DNA from 3 places in the Lysinibacillus sp. Ag94 genome. Region 2 is predicted to be linked to each of the others. Evidence: riboswitches for the same ligand, from Rfam matches in the RefSeq annotation. Region 2 holds a riboswitch; each other region holds the start of a gene.
What was found. A riboswitch is a leader RNA that binds a small molecule or an ion and turns the genes downstream of it on or off. The one in region 2 is predicted to bind S-adenosylmethionine.
Positions count from the first base shown of each region.

Region 1 (6,635 bases), 830 kb from region 2:
GCTATGACCGAGGCGAAAGACCAAAATGGTCGGATGGAAAAAGAAGTACAGGCAATAGCGGAAGTACTAAGTGAATTAGGTATTGCCTTTAACGAAGTGAAAAATTCAGCTGGAAAATTAGCTAGCTTTGCACAAAATTTAAATGAATGAAGAGAAAATTGTTGATACATACATTAGGGCACAAATAACACTATATCAACTGTTAATAGATAATTTCTGTAATGAAGGTAAAAGCCTCTAGCGAATATATGATGAAAAAATGGAGCTGTCCAATATGCTGGATAGCTCCATTTTTGCTAAATTTGTAAAGGGTTTAACGTAATTTTCGATAAAAAAAGTTTATACTAAATAAAGAACTAAAAATAGGGGCGGTTAATATGAAAACAGTTGTTGTATTAGGTGGCGGAATTACGGGATTGTGTACGATGCATTATTTACAACGCCAAGTCCAGGAGAAAAACTTAAATGTAAAACTTGTGCTTGTTGAAAAAAATACATATCTTGGTGGCAAGCTGCACTCTGCATATGAACAAGGATTCATCATGGAAACTGGAGCAGATTCTATTGTAGCGCGTCATAAAGGTGTCATGGAGTTAGTAGAGGAACTGAATTTTGCACAAAATCTTGTATATAACGAAACAGGTATTTCGTATATTTACACAAATAATGAGCTACATGCCATCCCAGCAGACTCAACATTCGGTATTCCTATGAGCTTACAATCTCTTGAGGAAAGCACGCTTGTATCAGAGGAAGGTAAAAAAGAAGCGTTAAAGGATTTAACAATGCCGAATGAAAGGTTTACAAAGGAAAGCTCGATTGGGGAATTTTTAACGTATTATTTAGGTGAAGAGCTTGTTCAAAACCAAATAGCACCGGTACTTGCAGGTGTATATTCTGGAGATTTAAATCAACTTTCAATTGCTTCTACTTTACCGTATTTAATCGATTACAAAAACGATTACGGTAGTATTATTAAAGGTTTCGATGCAAACAGAGAACAATTTGTGAAAGCCGCCAATAAAAAATTTATTTCATTTAAAAATGGTTTATCGTCACTAATTGATCGACTTGAAGAAACATTAACAGATGTAGAAATTATAAAAGGGATTGCTACTACTAGTGTTAAAAAGCAGGAGAATCTATACGCAGTTACGTTAGCAAACGGTAAAATGATTGAAGCAAATCATGTTGTATTGGCACTGCCAAATGAAGCGGTACAAAGCTTATTACAGGATGACTCTTTGAACGGCTATTTTGAACAATTTAATACTGCATCCGCCATTACGATTTATTTAGGATTTGATGTTCCTGATAATAGATTACCTGCAGATGGAACAGGCTATATTGTGTCACATAATTCGGATGTTATCTGTAATGCAGCAACGTGGACAAGCCGCAAGTGGAAACACACTTCAGCAGAAGGAAAATTACTTGTACGACTTTTTTATAAGAGCATTAACCCTGAGTATGAGAAATTGCGTATGATGTCAGATGAAGAATTAGCGGTTGTAGCTCTAGAGGACGTAAGAAAAAGCTTAGGGATTGAAGAAAAACCAACTGTTATTAACGTGACGAAATGGATCGACCAGATGCCGAAGTACGACTTGGCACATCGTGAAGCGTTGCAAGGTCTCTTACAAGAGCTCGAGAAAAACTATCCAAATTTATCAATAGCAGGATGCTCTTATTTTGGAGTAGGCATAGGTGCGTGTATTCAAAATGGTAAAAAAATTGGTGAGGAACTTGTAGAAAAACTATTGTAATTGTTTAATATAAATCAAAATTTTATGAATTTCGTAAAAATTATCCTTTGTTCAGTGAAATAGTCTTGACTCAATCGTTCGTAAACGATATGATTCTTTTAATTATTTAAAAAATTCATACTAAATTCTTATCAAGAGAAGCAGAGGGACTGGCCCTATGAAGCTTCAGCAACCAACTTATTGTCAGGTGCTAAATCCAGAAGACCGTGTGTCGAAGATGAGAAGGAAAACAATTACGAAACGTAAAAGCCTTCTTTTTTTGTGAAAGAAGGCTTTTTTATTTTAACTTTTTTTCGGCTGATGTCCAAACATCAGTCGAAATAGAGGAACTCGGTCTAAGAACGCCACGTCCTGTGGCAACGACTGAGTGACCAACTTCGTGTTGACCTAAAGCCTTCGGCGGATGTCACGGAATCGGCAAGGAGTTCTCAGCGGCTAGTAGTAGGCTAACTAACCTGCAGCCTAAGCCCAAAGCCGATTCAGAACGAATTATGCCGAGGCATAATGATAGAAAAAGAAAGAGAGGTTAGTTTTATGGGATTGCTTGAAAGGTTAAAAACGCATGTTCTTACAGCAGATGGTGCAATTGGTACAGTTTTATACGGCTATGGCTTGGAGTACTGTCATGAGGAAATGAATGTACAGAGACCGGAATTAATTGAAAAGATTCATAGAGAATATATAGCTGCTGGTGCCGATATTATTCAGACGAACACTTACGGAGCTAATGCCATAAAATTAGCCCGCTATGGATTAGAATCTCGTGTACAGCAATATAATGAAGCTGCTATAACGATTGCAAAACGTGCAGCAGCGGATGGTGGGCAATTTGTTTTGGGTACTATTGGGGGAATCCGTGGTATTCGAAAAAGTGATGCAACGTTAGAGGAAATCTTAGCAACTATAGATGAGCAGGCAACGGTTTTACTTGCAGGAAATCCAGATGGCCTTTTACTTGAAACCTATTATGATTTTGAAGAGCTAACAGCGACTTTATCAATGCTACGAGCTAAAACGACATTACCGATTATCGCTCAAGTTTCTATGCACGAACCCGGAGTATTACAAAATGGAATGAGCTTAAATCACGCCTTACATGAACTTGAAGCGTTAGGTGCTGATATCGTAGGTGTTAACTGTCGTTTAGGTCCTCACCATACTATCCAAGCTTTTGAAGGGGTAGAGCTTCCTGAGCAGGCATTTATGTCAGCGTATCCGAACGCCTCTCTTCTTGATTTAGAGGATGGGCGTGTCGTTTATGAGTCGGAGGCTGATTATTTTGGTCGAGCAGCTGTAGAGCTTCGTGATCAAGGGGTGCGTTTAATTGGTGGCTGTTGTGGTACGACACCAAAGCATATTGCTGCAGCGAAAAAGTACTTAGAAGAGTTATCCCCGGTTGAAGAAAAGTATACAAAGCCAGAAAAAATAGAGATTGTGCGTGAGGCAGAGCCAGCAAATTATGAGCCATTACATGAAAAAGTAAAACGTGAACGCTCGGTTATTGTGGAGTTAGATACACCAAGACATTTAGAAATAGAAGGCTTTATTAAAGGGGCAAAGAAAATATATGAGGCGGGCGCGGATGTAGTCATGATGGCAGATAATTCACTTGCTTCTCCAAGGATTAGTAATGTCGCAATGGGTGCCTTACTGAAAGAAACGCACGGGGTACGCCCGTTAACCCATATAACATGCCGAGATCGAAATTTAATTGGTCTTCAATCACATTTAATGGGATTAAATGCACTAGGAATTCATGATGTTTTAGCGGTTACTGGAGATCCGACAAAGGTAGGCGATTTCCCAGGAGCAACTAGCGTTTACGACGTATCGTCAATGGAGCTAATCCAATTAATAAAACAGTTAAATGAAGGTGTTTCGTTCTCAGGGAAACCGCTTCGTAAAAAGGCAAATTTCTCTGTAGCGGCTGCATTTAATCCTAATGTCCGTGTACTAGAACGCGCTGTCTCTCGATTAGAAAAGAAAATTGAACATGGGGCAGATTATTTTATTTCACAGCCTGTTTATACAAAGGAAAAAATCGTGGAAATTTACGAGGCGACAAAGCATTTAGATACGCCAATTTATATTGGTATTATGCCAGTAACGAGCTATAAAAGTGCGGAGTTCTTACATCATGAAGTACCAGGCATCAAACTATCTGATGAAGCGTTAGCACGTATGAAGGCTTGTGGTGATGATAAGGAACGCGCAACAATAGAAGGCATTGCAATTGCTAAAGAATTAGTAGAAGTAGCAGCGGAATATTTCAATGGTATTTACCTCATCACACCATTTTTACGCTATGATATGACGCTAGAATTAATGAAAGTTATTGAGCAATTGGATGAACAGAAAAAAGGGGTAAGTATAAATGGCTAAGCACATGATTGAAGAGCAACTAGAGAAACGAATATTAATTCTTGATGGCGCAATGGGAACAATGCTACAAAATGAAAATTTATCGGCAGAGGATTTTGGCGGCGAGGAATATGATGGCTGTAATGAAAATCTTGTGCTAACTAGACCAGATGTGCTTGAAAAGGTTCATAGAAAATATTTAGAGGCTGGAGCAGATATTATTTGTACAAATACATTTGGGGGTACACCACTTGTATTAAATGAATATGATCTAGGTGCGAAGGCAGAAGAAATTAACAAACGTGCTGTTGAAATTGCACGCAAAGTAGTAGATCAGTTTTCAACATCCGATTGGCCACGTTTTGTAGCGGGAGCGATGGGACCAACTACAAAAACCCTATCTGTTACAGGTGGAATTACATTTGATGAGCTAGAGGAAAACTTTTATGTTCAAGCAAAGTCATTAATCGATGCTGGGGCGGACGTTTTGTTGTTAGAAACTAGTCAGGATATGTTGAATGTTAAGGCGGGAACATTGGGGATATCTCGTGCTTTTAAGGCTACTGAAAAAGAGCTACCTGTGATGATATCCGGAACAATTGAACCGATGGGAACGACACTTGCCGGCCAAACAATTGATGCTTTTTACATTTCCATCGAGCATATTAAGCCATTGTCAGTTGGCTTAAACTGTGCGACTGGACCAGAGTTTATGACTGATCATATTCGTTCACTAGCAGAGCTTTCAACAGGCTATATTAGCTGTTACCCGAATGCGGGCTTACCGGATGAGGAAGGCTGCTATCATGAGTCACCTGAATCATTGTCACAAAAGCTAAAAGGCTTTGCGGAAAAGGGCTGGCTAAATATTGTCGGAGGTTGCTGCGGTACAACGCCAGCACATATTGCGGCTATCAGAGAGGTGCTAAAGGACGAAAAGCCTCGTCAATTACAAGATGTGACGCATGGTCATGTAGTATCAGGGATAGAGCCATTGGTGTATGACGACTCTATGCGTCCATTATTTATTGGAGAACGGACAAATGTCATTGGTTCTCGTAAGTTTAAAAATTTAATTATTGATGGGAAGTTTGAGGAAGCAGCAGAAATCGCCCGTGCTCAGGTGAAAAATGGAGCACATGTGATCGATATTTGTTTAGCAAATCCTGACCGCGATGAACTAGCGGATATGCGTGGCTTTATGCAGGAGGTTGTAAAAAAAGTAAAAGTACCTCTTGTGATTGACTCGACAGATGAAAAAGTAATAGAGGAAGCACTTAAGTTTTCTCAAGGGAAAGCTATCATTAATTCTATTAACTTAGAGGATGGCGAGGAGCGTTTTGACGCTGTTTTACCGCTTGTGAAAAAATATGGAGCTTCTTTAGTTGTAGGTACAATTGATGAGCAAGGCATGGCGGTTGATCGACATCGCAAGCTAGAAATTGCTGAACGTTCATATAAATTGTTAACAGAAAAATGGGGTATTGCTCCTGAAGATATTATTTTTGACCCATTAATGTTCCCAGTAGGTACAGGAGATGAGCAATATATTGGCTCGGCACTTGAAACGGTAGAAGGTATTCGCCTTATTAAGGAGAAAATGCCACGGACATTAACGGTGCTTGGTGTAAGTAATATTTCGTTCGGATTGCCACCAGTAGGTCGTGAAGTACTGAATGCCGTATATTTATATCACTGTACACAGGCTGGTTTAGATTATGCAATTGTGAATACGGAGAAGCTAGAACGTTATGCATCCATTCCTGAGGAGGAAATTAAGCTAGCAAATGATTTACTCTTTAATACAAATGATGAAACTTTAGCTGTCTTTACAGATTTCTATCGTGATAAAAAGAAAGAAAAAACAGAGGCGGATATTCCGAAAACAGTAGAAGGTCGCTTAGCCTACTATATATTAGAGGGTACAAAGGAAGGACTTATTGAAGATTTAGATGCGGCTCGTGAAATTTTCGAAACACCGCTTGAGATTATTAATGGGCCTTTAATGGATGGAATGGCGGAGGTTGGCCGTTTATTTAACGATAATCAGCTGATCGTAGCGGAAGTATTACAATCAGCAGGGGTTATGAAGGCCGCAGTAGCGCATTTAGAGCAATTTATGGAGAAAAATGAAGAGAGTGCTGGTAAGGGGAAAATGGTACTTGCTACTGTAAAGGGCGATGTGCATGATATTGGGAAAAATCTTGTCGATATTATTTTAAGTAATAATGGCTATAAGGTCATTGATTTGGGTATTAAAGTAACACCTACTCAGTTAATAGAAGCGATTCGCAAGGAGAAGCCTGATTTCATCGGGCTTTCAGGCTTACTTGTAAAATCAGCACAGCAAATGGTTATTACTGCTCAGGATTTCAAAGAAGCGGGTATTGACGTACCTATTTTAGTAGGAGGAGCGGCATTATCTCGTCGCTTTACTGAAACAAAAATTGCCGGCGAATATAATGGACCTGTCATTTATTCCAAGGATGCGATGCAAGGCTTAGAGCA
Region 1 covers NZ_CP096780.1:4,129,979-4,136,613, reverse strand. The annotation lists gene MY533_RS19495 (globin-coupled sensor protein) at 1-150, shown strand, start outside; gene MY533_RS19490 (protoporphyrinogen oxidase) at 378-1,766, shown strand; SAM riboswitch class I at 1,892-1,990, shown strand; gene MY533_RS19485 (bifunctional homocysteine S-methyltransferase/methylenetetrahydrofolate reductase) at 2,301-4,148, shown strand; gene metH (methionine synthase) at 4,141-6,635, shown strand, end outside.
Region 1: linked by a shared signal. The riboswitch ahead of MY533_RS19485 (bifunctional homocysteine S-methyltransferase/methylenetetrahydrofolate reductase) and the one ahead of MY533_RS01510 (MetQ/NlpA family ABC transporter substrate-binding protein) in region 2 are both predicted to bind S-adenosylmethionine.

Region 2 (6,635 bases):
TACGCTCCATCCTTTTTCACCAATGTGATATCACGTAGTCCTTTTATAGATATTGCCCCCGCTAATGCGATAGAAACTTTTAATTCATCATATAAATTTGTCATTACTTTTTCGATTCCTTGCTGTCCTTCCAATGCAAGTCCGTAGACGAAGGGACGGCCAATGGCAACAGCATCTGCTCCTAAAGCGAGTGCCTTAAGGGCATCCATTCCACGATACACACCGCTATCTAAAATAACTGGAATTTGTCCCTTTACAGCTTTCACAATGTCAGGAAGTGCATCAAGTGAAGCAATTACGCCATCCAATTGGCGTCCACCATGGTTGGATACGATAATGCCGTCAATGTCGTTTTCTATTGCTAGTTTTGCGTCTTCAGGATGCAAGATCCCTTTTAACAAAATAGGGAGATTCGAACGGCGCTTTAATTCACGTACATTGTCCCAATTTAATGTTGGATGGAATATATTTTGCAATACGCCTTGGATATATGACTCGAATGAATCATCTGGTAAGGAAGCGATAAAAACAGGGTCATTCATATAGTTTCCTCGTGCATACCCAAGCTTTAATGGTGAAAATTGATTACGAACATCCTCTTCACGCCAGCCAAGCATGACTGTATCTACAGTTAAAACGATAGCCTCAAAACCAGCTGCCTCGGCTCGAGCGGCCATGCTATAGGCAATTTCCTCATTTGTTGACCAATATAATTGAAACCATTTAGTAGCAGTGGGAGCTGTTTGTGCCACATCCTCGAGTGCATAGCTTGAAACTGTGCTTTGAATATAAGGGATTTTTAATTGATCAGCTGCACGTGCAACGGCTAGCTCTCCTTCGTCATGCGCCATTTTGTTCATGCCAACAGGAGCAAATAAGAACGGAGTTGGATATATTTTTCCGAACAGTTCAATCGATGTATCAATACTTGAAACATCTTGTAAAAAGCGTGGAATGATAGAGTATTTTTCAAAGGCTGTACGGTTATTCCTTAATGTTTGCTCACCGCCAGCGCCTGAACGGATGTAACCAAATGGACCAGCTTCTAATTTTTCTGCAACTGCCTTTTCTAAATCTGTAAAGCAAATAGGGAAGGGGGCTTGTGCATTAATATTTTTTAACAGTAGATCGCTATGTGTTGTCTTTGTCATCATAAACCTCCTACTAATCTTTCTTTAACTTCGCAGCAAAGCGATTACCTAGTGATTGAATACTCTGCACGAGGATGATTAAGATAAACACCGTCGCATACATCACGTCAACCTCATAGCGTAGATGGCCGTAACGGTATGCGAGATCACCTAGACCACCAGCACCAACCATTCCTGCCATTGCTGTTGCTCCTATAAGACCGATTGTGGCAATCGTTAAACCTAAAATAATGGATGGGCGAGCCTCACGTAATAAGACGTTCCAAATAATATGACGACGTTTAATACCCATTGCTGTATAAGCTTCCACAACACCTGGATCAACTTCTAAAAGTGCTGTTTCCATAAGTCGCGCAATATAAGGCGCTGTATAAACAACAAGCGGCACAATAACACCTTTTACACCAATAGTTGTGCCGACGATTAGCTTCGTGAACGGTAAAATGAAAAATAGTAAAATAATGAACGGTACAGAGCGGATAATATTAATAAATAAATTGAAAAATTGGTAGAGAAATTTATTTTCAAACGATTGCCCCGGGCGAGTTAAAACGATTAAAAGCCCCAAAGGAATCCCAATTAAAATAGAAAAGAATAATGAAATCCCAACCATTTGGAAGGTTTCGAGAATGGATTTCCCAATAACATCTGACCAATCTGCAAAGAAGCTTTGAATGCTAGTCATGTAATTCGCCTCCTAATACCTCAATGCTTACCCCGTTTTCTGTAAAATACTTAAGTGCTTTTTCTACGATATGTGCTTCACCGTGTAGATGCACGACAATATTACCGACAATGCCATTTTTTAATTCTATGATATTGGCTGATAAAATATTTGGTTGCACATCATAAACTTTACTCACTTCTGCTAGTAATGGTTTACCCGTACTTTCTCCAAGGAATGTTAAACGAATAACACTTCCCGAAACATTTAATTGTTTGATAAGAGAAGGGGATAAATTACGTTGAGAAATGGTATTTAAAAATTTCCGTGTTGTTGGATGCTGGGGCTTCGAAAATAGTTCTATAGCAGAGCTATATTCCACAACCGCCCCTGATTCAAGAACAGAAACGGCATCGCAAATTTTTTGAATAACATTCATTTCATGTGTAATAAGTAAAATAGTGATACCTAGCTCACGATTAATTTTCAGGAGAAGCTCAAGAATGGCGTCTGTTGTTTCGGGGTCGAGTGCACTTGTCGCTTCATCACTAAGCAAAATCTCAGGCTCCTGGGCAAGGGCACGTGCAATAGCGACACGTTGCTTTTGACCACCTGAAAGCTGGCTAGGATAGCTATCTAATTTCTCCGTTAGACCAACAATTTCTGCATATTTTGCAACGCGTTTTTTTACTTCAGAGTCGTTATAGCCAAGAAGCTTTAATGGTATCGAGATATTGTTGTAAACAGTCGCTGTTTTTAAAAGGTTAAAATGCTGGAAGATCATCCCGATTTTTTGCCGAGTTTTGCGAAGGTCGTTTAGAGAAAGGGAAGTAATATCTACATGATCGATGAATACTTTTCCTGTTGTTGGACGTTCTAATAAATTCACACAGCGAATAAGGGTACTCTTTCCTGCACCACTGTAGCCAATAACCCCATGGATTTCACCTTTTTTAACATGCAGGTTAATACCATCTACTGCTTTGACGATACCATTTTTAGTTTTAAATTCTTTTGTTATATTTTCTAGTTGAATCATAAGGTGATATCTCCTTTCTAAGTCCTTCGATAAAGCAAGAATCTGCTAGCTTTCCTGTAGGAGTCTCGCAGATTCTTGAAATACTTAATCGTCACTTACCAGCTTGGAATTATGGAGCCTTGGAATTTTTCTTCAATAAATTTGCGTACCTCATCAGATTGATAAGCTTCAACAAATTTTTTGATCGTTGGGTCATCTTCGTTTTCAGCACGCACCACAATGTAGTTCACATATGGAGAGTCCGTAGATTCTAAAAGAATGGAGTCTTTTTTAGGATTAAGGCCAGCATCAAGAGCGAAGTTTGTATTAATGGCAGCTACATCTACTTCACTAAGCTGTTTAGGAATTTGTGCAGCCTCTAATTCAATGAATTTCAAATTCTTTTTGTTTTCTTCCACATCGCGAATAGATGCTGTTAAGTCTGCACCGTCTTTTAATTTAATGATGCCAGCCTCTTGAAGGACAAATAGAGCACGAGCCCCGTTCGTTGGATCATTCGGTAATCCGAATGTAGCACCATCTGGAACTTCATCCAATGATTTATATTTCTCGGAGTATATGCCCATAGGAGTTAAAATTGTTTTTCCTACTGGCACTAAATCTGTTTTGTGATCTTTGTTAAATGCATCGAGGAAAGGCTCGTGTTGATAGCTGTTTACATCAAGATCACCCTCGGCTAACGATGTATTTGGTAAAACATAATCAGAAAACGTTTTTAGTTCTACCTCTAAGCCATTTTCTTTGGCAACTTTTGCTGCAGCCTCTGCAATTTGTTCGTGTGGACCAGAAGTTACACCTACTACAATCTTATTTTCATTAATAGTCTTACTTTGACTATCCTTACTATTTTCTTTAGTACCACAGCCCACTAATGCTGCTACTAATGTAAGACTTGCTAAACCTAATAAAATCTTGTTTTTCTTTTTCATGAAACATACCTCCAAAGTTGTTTTATCGGTAATAAAAATAAAAAAACTCTCTTAAAAATTAAGAGAGGCTCATGAAAAATTGTCCTCTCTTATCTTTCAAACAATGATTGTTTGCTGGAATTAGCACCTTCCTTAAAAAAGGAGGTTGCCGAGCTTCATAGGGCCAGTCCCTCAGCTACTCTTGATAAGAGATTTATAATATTTTTTTGTAAATCCGATAGAACTAATATAAATTATAGGATATAGTAAGTCAATTGAATTTTTAAAATTTTTCATTTTATTTTAATGTTTAGTCGCGAAAGAAGAGAGAAAAAACTGTCCCTATAGCAAGTTTGAGCTAATGGAACAGTTTTTGATTGAAATGTTCACAGGTTAAATAAGTTTAATTTTTCAATTCTGCTGATCGCTTCACGTAAGCGGTCTTCGCTAACAAGTAAACCAACTCGTACAAAGCCTTCACCATATTGACCGAAGCCATTGCCTGCAGCTACTGCTATATCAGCTTTGTCGAGCAATATATCGGCAAATTGTTCACTCGTAAAACCTAGTGGAACAGGGAGCCATGCAAAAAAAGAGCCTCTTGGTGCTGTAACTTGCCAACCAATTCGCTGAGCTTCTTCAATCAGGACGTTTCGTCGACGCTCATAGGTCGCTCTTAGCTTATCCGCGCAACTTTGGGAAGCAGTAAGCGCAACTGCTGCGGCTTGTTGTACGGCAGGAAATTGACTACAAAATAGATGATCTTGCATAAGGTTAATAGCTGCGATAATGTCGGGGTTACCAACCGCGAAACCAATGCGCCAGCCTGCCATATTATACGTTTTGGATAATGTATACATTTCGATACCGACATCTTTAGCACCATCAGCTTGCAGGAAGCTGACAGGTTTATGGCCGTCAAATCCAATCGCTCCGTAGGCAAAATCATGTGCGACGATAATATTATGCTTTTTTGCAAAGCGTACTGTTTCCTCGAAAAATTCCAATGTTGCAGTACCGCCAGTTGGATTATTCGGGTAATTCAAGTACAGCAACTTCGCCTTTTCCTTTACTTCATCGGCTAAAGCAGTATAATCTGGCAGGAAATCATTTTCTGCGAAAAGAGGCATAACTTCAAAATTAACATCACCTAATACGACACCAGATAAGTAATCTGGATATCCAGGGTCAGGTAATAGCATAGTGTCACCGGGGTTTAAAACAGCTAACGGTAGCTCAACAAGACCAATTTTCGTACCTCCGAGAATAGCAACCTCTGTATCAGGGTCAATGTCCACATTGTATTCACGTTTGTAGAAGCTTGCTGCTGCTTGGCGTAATTCTGCTATGCCACGAAATGGAGAGTATTGATGATTTTGAGGATTTTCTGCCGCCTCCTGTAATGCTTTAATAATGTGTAAAGGGGTGGGTTGATCTGGATTACCTTGACCAAGATTGATAACATCACGTCCTTCAGCAAGAGCAGCGTTTACTTTTTGTACAAGTGCTGCAAAAAATTGAGTTGGGAGTTGCTGTAGTTTTTTTGAGAATTCCATGCACGTCCACCTTTTTCAGAATATAATAATTATTGAAGATATGATGCACATAATATTACTTTTTTTAGTAATTGTCTAGAGTATTTTCAGTTAACGAAAAATCAAAAGTGACGCAAATGAGGTGGGAAAATTGCACAAAGTCTCGTATTTTATCGTCAATGCTTTTACTACAGAGCTTTACAAGGGAAATCCCGCAGCAGTATGTTTACTTGATTCAACGATACCTGAGTCGACCATGCAGAAAATTGCTCAAGAGATCCCGGTACCAACAACAGCTTTTGTTCAAAGGAAGGATAATCATTTTTTTCTTAGATGGTTTACGCCAGCAAAGGAAATACCGATTTGTGGACACGGAACAATCGCTAGCGCGTTTTTACTTTGGAAACAAGGGATTGTACCTATCAATTCTTCGATTATATTCCAGACTGTAAGTGGCCCTTTGCAAGCAAATTGGTTCAATGAATTAGTTGAAATAACAATTCAAAAGTATCAGTTAGAAGAGATTGAATGTCCTTTGGGGCTTGAAGAATGGCTAGGGATGAAACCAACATATGTAGGGAAAACAGAATTGGATTATATAGTGGAGTTAAGTCACGAAGAGTATATTGCAGATTTCAAAGCTGATTTTCAAGCGATGAAACAGTTCCCGGTACGTGGTGTTTGTATTACAAGTCGTTCTAAAGATGAGGGGATTGATATTGTCTCAAGATTCTTTTCTCCAGCACAAGGCATCGATGAAGACCATGTAAATGGTTCCACTCATGGTGCGCTAGGACCTTACTGGTGTCCAAAATTATCAAAAGAAAGTATCGTGAGTAAACAACTTTCAAAACGCGGTGGCTTATTGTATGTTACACCAAAAATAAATGATGTAGCTATTGCGGGTTCTGCAGTTCAAGTATTAAGTGGTGAAATAATAATCTAAATATGGAGCTTAAACCATGGAAGTCAGGTTGATTTATTGTAGTATAAATACAGAACAGTACTGTCTAGAGGAGGAATAGCAATGAAAATTGGTTGTATTCAATTAAACGTAGGCTTTGGCAAAGTAGAAGAAAATTTTGCTCGCGCTGAGGACAAAATTCGTGAAGCGGCAAAACAAGGTGCAGAAATTATTGTGCTGCCAGAAATGTGGAATTCAGGCTATGCTCTTGAAAAATTATCAGAGCTAGCAGATGTGGATGGAGAGCGTTCGAGGGCATTTTTATCAAACCTAGCGAAAGAGCTTGGCGTACATATTGTTGGTGGCTCGGTTTCAACGAAGAAGGGCGATAAATTTTACAACACGATGTATACGTTTGATAAAAATGGTGTGCT
Region 2 covers NZ_CP096780.1:330,304-336,938, forward strand. The annotation lists gene MY533_RS01495 (alpha-hydroxy acid oxidase) at 1-1,151, opposite strand, end outside; gene MY533_RS01500 (methionine ABC transporter permease) at 1,165-1,836, opposite strand; gene MY533_RS01505 (methionine ABC transporter ATP-binding protein) at 1,829-2,854, opposite strand; gene MY533_RS01510 (MetQ/NlpA family ABC transporter substrate-binding protein) at 2,950-3,783, opposite strand; SAM riboswitch class I at 3,870-3,974, opposite strand; gene MY533_RS01515 (pyridoxal phosphate-dependent aminotransferase) at 4,149-5,318, opposite strand; gene MY533_RS01520 (PhzF family phenazine biosynthesis protein) at 5,449-6,243, shown strand; gene MY533_RS01525 (carbon-nitrogen family hydrolase) at 6,325-6,635, shown strand, end outside.

Region 3 (6,635 bases), 600 kb from region 2:
TCGTTAAATAGCGATTATTTTTTCTTAGTAAAAAATGATGTAGTTCTGAAAAAATATCTTCTTCTCTTACATCAATCCTTTTAGTAAATAGCTGCATAATTATGACTCTCCTCGTTGTACTTTAATTGATGACTTCTTCTATCATTTTATTCGCGTTGTTCGGTTGCTCATCATATTTATAGTTTTCCCAGCGATTACGTGCTAGTTTTCGATATTTATTGGAAATATTTCGATCTGCTATTAATCGAGAGAATCCTTTTTTCGCCTCGGCAATATCTCCAAGTCGGAGGCTTAATTCGGCATGTAAATATTGAATTCTCTCTCCGCCCTCTTGATTGGATGCAAAAGATTTGCTGTAAAAATCTCTGGCAGCAAAAAGGTAGCGCTTTTCAGATTCTTCATCATTTTTTAAGCGATATAGCCAGGCTATTTTTAAAGCGAAATTGGCCATAAGAAGTGACTCTTCCATTGATGCTCTTGATACAAGATAAGCTAATTTAAAGCTTACAATGGCATCATCAATCGTACGTTCCTTACGGATATCCATTGGTTTTTGTAGCTCTTTTATGTACAGTTCATCAATAAGAAGCATGAAAGGCCCGTATGTTCTCGTCATCGATTTGTGGAAAGCATAGCCACAATGTGGACAAACGGCAACTTCATACAATAACGGGTTTAAGCCTTCGTAAACTGGCATGAAGTCTGTTTGCTCTTCGATAACTTTATAACGATTAGGGCGTACTTTATATGTGGTAAAATGCTTTTTGCAAAACTTGCAATCCACACTACTTTCATAGTAGTAAATGTTAAATGCCATAAGAATCAACTCCTTTACATTCAGATGATTATTATTTCTTTTGTTCTATTTATATGGTGGATGGTATCGTTCAATGTATTTAATTTAGTTATCTTTATTTTAACAATTCTATGCTCTTTGGTATACTCCTTTAGAATTATTGAAATAAAAATGTTCATTACTTTCTCAGTTATTTGAAATTTCGATATGTACCCGTAATAGTGTTTATCGGTGTAGTTGGAGTAAGTTATACGGTTGGCTTAGCTTGTCATAAAACGTACAAATGTTTTATTAACTACTAATTTTTTTAAATCTAGTTGCTGTATAGATAATAATGCCTATTTGGATATTTCTTCATGTGAAATGACAAGTATATTGATTAGGGAAATATAGGATATTATTAAGTGACAAAGCGGAGTCACCTAGGCACTCGTCTGTAGTGGAAAATGACATTTAAATGAGGGTGATCGGAGTGGGGGTGGGCGATTTTTTGGAGATTATCGTCACAGGTATTACCTCAAATTGGGTCATGTTATGGTGAGGTTCCCTGATCGATATACTTAATAAAATCAGCAAGGAGAGAACGATGGATTATAAAATTGCATTCTTTGACGTAGATGGAACGCTTGTAAATTATGAAGATGGTCGTATTGAAGAAAGTACAATGATCGCTATTGAGCAATTAAAATACAATGGAATTCATATTGTTGCAGCTACAGGAAGACCTTTATCAATGTGCCAAGGTTTAAGAAGTATAGGTATAGATACGTTTATTACCGCTAATGGTGCCTATGTTAAGCAGCAAGACCAAGTAATACATAAAATTCCTATTGCCAAGGAAATTGTCCACGCAGTTAAGGCTTTTGCTGAAAACCATAAACAAAGTCTTTCGTTTTTTACAGAACAATTATCGATGAATAACGTCCAAGAACAAGAGACATTAAAAGCCATGCAAGAAACATTATCATTGCAAGATTTCCCCGTTATTAATGAAGATATTTTAACGCAAGAGGTTTACTTAATGTGTTTATATGGCAACGAGGATATTGAGAAAAGGTATACTTTAAAATTCCCGCACTTATTATTTAAGAGGTGGCACCCTTACATTACAAATGTTTTGCAACATGATGTTTCCAAATCAATTGCTGTGCAGGCTGTACTAGATTATTTTGACTTGAGCCCTGAGGAAGCACTTGCTTTTGGTGATGGAGATAATGATATCGACATGCTGGAGCAGGTTGGCTTTGGTATTGCAATGGGCAACGGTAGTGAAGCATTAAAAAGTGTCGCTAATTATGTAACGAAAAAATCAACAGAAGACGGTATTCATTATGCTCTACGTAAGCTGCAAATAATTTAATTATTTGAAAGTAAAATATGAATCAACCAGTCACTAAGAAAAGACTATATTTTTTTAACACACATGGATGGATGTTTTCATGGAGAAAATGTATTTAATCCAATAATACTCATAATGTTGTCTCCTTTGAGTTATTATAAAGCTAACTATTAAAAATTATTACGCTTTAGATGGGGTGGATTTATGGCGCATCACGTACAATCTCTTATTGAACATTATGGATATTTTGGCATTATTCTTATCCTAATTGGGGGAATTGTCGGTCTGCCACTTCCTGATGAAATATTTTTGACATATGTAGGGTATAGCGTATATCGTGAAACTCTTGCACATATTCCAGCTTTAATCAGCGCTATGATAGGCGCTGCAGGGGGAATTACCCTGAGCTACTATATAGGCTATAAATTCGGGCTACCTTTATTACGAAAATACGGTTCGAAAGTCCATATTACAGAACAGAAAATTGATTTTACTAAAAAATTATTTGAAAAAATTGGACCAATATTATTATTAATAGGGTATTTTATCCCTGGTGTACGTCATCTTACTGCATATATTGCAGCTATTAATAATTATCCTTATAAAAAATTTGCTTTCTTTGCTTATATGGGAGCAGCTTTATGGACATTTACTTTTATTACTTTAGGGAAGATACTTGGAGAGAAATGGCATTATGTTGAGTTATATTTATCCCGCTACAGTATTTATGTTATAGTACTGTTTATCATCATTATGTTCATCATTTATGTTGTTTTCAAAAGAAAGAATTTATCTAAATAAATTCAATAGCACAGAGCCGATTCCGGACGAAATTATGCCGATGCATAATAGATAAAAGGTCTAATTCAATATTTATTGAATCAGACCTTTTGCTATATTACGGTAATATTGCAAAGGAACGGACAGGGAATCCAGATGCTTTTTCAGGCTTTGGCACGATATTGAATATAGCAGCGCCCTTTGGAGGTAGCTTATCTAAATTTGTCATAAGCTCAATTTGATAAGTATCTTGCTCTAGCACAAAATATTCGCCGTCTAATTTTCCATTTCTACGGAAATCTGCTGCTGAATCCGTATCAAAAGTTTCGTGGCCAATAGCCCTTACTTGTCGTTCGTTGAATAAAAATTGTAATGCTTCTAATCCCCAGCCAGGAATATGATTATTGCCATCAGCGTCTTTGTTGCTGAAAGATTCTTTATCTGGCCAACGTTTACTCCAATCGGTACGGAACGCAACAAAGGTACCTGCTTCAATTTCCCCATTTTCAGCTTCAAAGTCAAGAATATCTTGAACACTTAACGTGTAGTCGTTATTTACTGCGGCTTCCTTCGATTTATCAATAACGATGAGTGGTAGTACTAGTTCTTTTAGCTCCAATTCCTCTAGATAGCGTGAATCTCGCACAAAATGGATAGGAGGGTCGATATGTGTTCCGTATTGCCCTGGGAAAGTGAATTGTTGTGCAAAGAAGCCATCCTCATGTGTAAATAATGTTTCAAATTTAGCATCAGCAAACATAAAGAAATGTGGAGAATTTGGACCAAATGTATGCGTTAAGTCTACCCATTTTTTTGATTTCAATAGTTGAATTACTTGTAAAAGTTCGTTTGTCATAATTGTTCCCTGCTTTCTTTTAATTAGAATGGAAAAATAAAAAAGAGCCCTCCTTGAAGAAGAGGACTCTCGTGCAAAGCAACTGAAGTAAGTCTTCTCATCTTTCAAGGCAGAATTTTGCCAATTGGAATTAGCACCATACCTATAGGGCTGGTTGCTGAGACTTCATAGGGCCAATCCCTCCGTCTCTCTTGATAAGAAAATGCGATATAAGAATTTTCAGAAATAATGTTTACAAACACTTTAGCATATTTTTTTATAGTTTACAAGTTTGATAGGGATACAAGGTTAAATTTCATAAAGATGCTAAAGGTAAAAGAAAGAGCCCCTCTTCAAGGGGCCAACTCTTCACCAACCTAAAATTAGTGTTAGCTTACAACAGCTACTTTCCGTAAATGTTATACGAAATCCATCTGGTGTATAGGTAGTATCGAATTTTACAGTAATGCCTGTTGAAGCAATTAACTTTTCAACTTCTGTTTTATTTGATTGTTGTGCTGCGTTCATAAGATCATGTGCAAATTGCTCGGATTCATCAATTTTATCCGTAAGTAATTGTGCTTGCTGCATAATAACCTTAATCCGATTCGCGGAAGTCTTTAATTTCTTTGTATTGACGATTGGAAATGGACTTCTATTCATTGGGGGTGTCGGCATTGCTAGATGGCTGGAAGGGTGTTGATTTGCTGGTTGATTTGCCATTACCCATGCCGGATAGTAATGAGGATAGACAAAAAACGGATAAGGATTGTAATACAACTAAATTCCTCCTATCCTATAGCTGATACAGTATCTTATGTACAATATAGACTTTCGGTGTTAACAGCTGATGCTTTCAAGCCCTTTTGGGAATCGGTTCTCGGCATTAGAATCTTTTAAGGCTTATTTCGACGATACTTTCCTTAAAATTGGCTAACAACAAAAAGGAAGCCTTGTATATGGTTAAGGCTTCCTTTCGTTATTGATTCTGGGGAAATCTATTGTTTATTTCTATCGAAGTGTAACGTTAGGAAGGTAGTAACTGCAGCAATCATCACCATTACGAATCCATATATAGGGGTATGAGCTAATGATTGGAGGTTAACGATCATTCCTCCAATGTATGATCCTAGAAAAATACCAATGTTAAAGGCCGAAATATTTAATGCTGAAGCCATTGAAATAGCCGAGGGTGTATATTTTTCTGAAAGCTGAACGGCATAAAGCTGTAATCCTGGTACATTCATAAACATAAATAGCCCCATCATAAAGACCATTATTAATCCTGTGATGGATGATTCTAAAAAGAAGTTGATGCCGAGTAGAGCTAATGCTAATCCTATAAAGATTATAAAGATAGAGCGTAAAGGGTTATTATTCGCAAAATGACCACCTAATGTATTACCAATGGCAACACAAATACCGTATACAACTAAGATCACGACAATTGCCTTTGGTGAGTAGCCCATATACTGCTCTAAAATAGGAGAAACATAGGTGTATACGACGAATGCGCCACCATACCCAATTGCAGTAATAAAGAGGATTAATAACATTCGAATATTCCCTAAAACTTTACCAATATCTAAAATGGATATTGGATTACCTTTCGATAAGTGACTTGGCACAAGCAGGGCATTACTAATTAATCCAATAATACCTATGATAACTATGAAAATAAACGACATTCGCCAATCAGTTACTTGTCCAATAAAAGTTCCTAGTGGGACACCAGTCACAGTTGCTAATGTTAGTCCTGTAAACATAAAAGCTATTGCACTTGCTCGTTTATTTGGTGCTACAACATCTGCAGCTATCACAGAGGCAATGGACATAAACACACCATGTGCCAATGCTGAAATAACACGCCCAGTTAGTAGTAATGAAAATGAGGGTGCTAAGGCTGCAAGTAAATTACCGATAATAAACAGCGCCATAACGAGCAGTAACACATTTTTGCGACTAAGGCGCGATGTTAATGCTGTTAAAAGCGGTGCACCAATCGTTACACCTAGTGCATATATGGATACGGTTAAACCTGCAGTACTTAATGTTATATTAAAATCTTTTGTAATTAATGGTAGCAGTCCGATGCTTATAAATTCTGTAGAGCCGATACCAAATGCACTGATGGCAAGTGCAAGCAATGTGAATTTAGCATTTGGCGCTTTTGTAGCTTTCATTCTATTACTATCTCCTTTGATTTTTTGTATAGTGTATAGTAATATTCATACATGCCAGAAAGTTACGTAGGGTACTTTTAGTTACTTTTGAATATTACAGGAGGTTTACAATGAAAAAAGTTTATAATATTGGTGTCGAAGCCACTCTTGAAGTAATTGGGGGTAAATGGAAACCTATTATTCTTTGTCATCTTAACCACCATGGTCAGATTCGTACGAATGAATTTCGCCGATTGATTCCAGGCATTTCTCAAAAAATGCTAACAAGCCAATTACGTGAGTTAGAGCAGTCTGGATTAATTAATCGTAAGGTTTTCAATCAAGTACCGCCAAAAGTTGAATATTCGTTAACACCTTATGGTCAAGAGATGGACCCTGTGCTGAACATCCTTTGCACTTGGGGTGAAAAACATATCGAAATGCTACAAGATAAAGGTGAAGATGTACTGTTAATGCAACGTGACGAAGATATCGCAATAAAGCATACATCTTAAATAGATTGGAAAGAGACTGTCTGAAAAGTTTTCTATACTAAGAAAATAAGACAGTCTCTTTTATGTTTACAAGCTATCGTTTACATGACAAAATCAAACTCATCTGGGTTTGGTCCAACACGTTGATCTAGATTCATAGCGTTAATGATTGCCATCTCTTCATTAGTTAAATGGAAATCAAAAATATCAGCGTTTTGAATCATACGTT
Region 3 covers NZ_CP096780.1:4,366,852-4,373,486, reverse strand. The annotation lists gene MY533_RS20700 (hypothetical protein) at 1-97, opposite strand, end outside; gene MY533_RS20695 (DUF2225 domain-containing protein) at 122-817, opposite strand; gene MY533_RS20690 (Cof-type HAD-IIB family hydrolase) at 1,383-2,156, shown strand; gene MY533_RS20685 (DedA family protein) at 2,340-2,936, shown strand; gene MY533_RS20680 (cyclase family protein) at 3,034-3,771, opposite strand; SAM riboswitch class I at 3,866-3,972, opposite strand; gene MY533_RS20675 (YuzC family spore coat inner layer protein) at 4,120-4,530, opposite strand; gene MY533_RS20670 (MFS transporter) at 4,749-5,933, opposite strand; gene MY533_RS20665 (winged helix-turn-helix transcriptional regulator) at 6,044-6,427, shown strand; gene MY533_RS20660 (aldo/keto reductase) at 6,508-6,635, opposite strand, start outside.
Region 3: linked by a shared signal. The riboswitch ahead of MY533_RS20680 (cyclase family protein) and the one ahead of MY533_RS01510 (MetQ/NlpA family ABC transporter substrate-binding protein) in region 2 are both predicted to bind S-adenosylmethionine.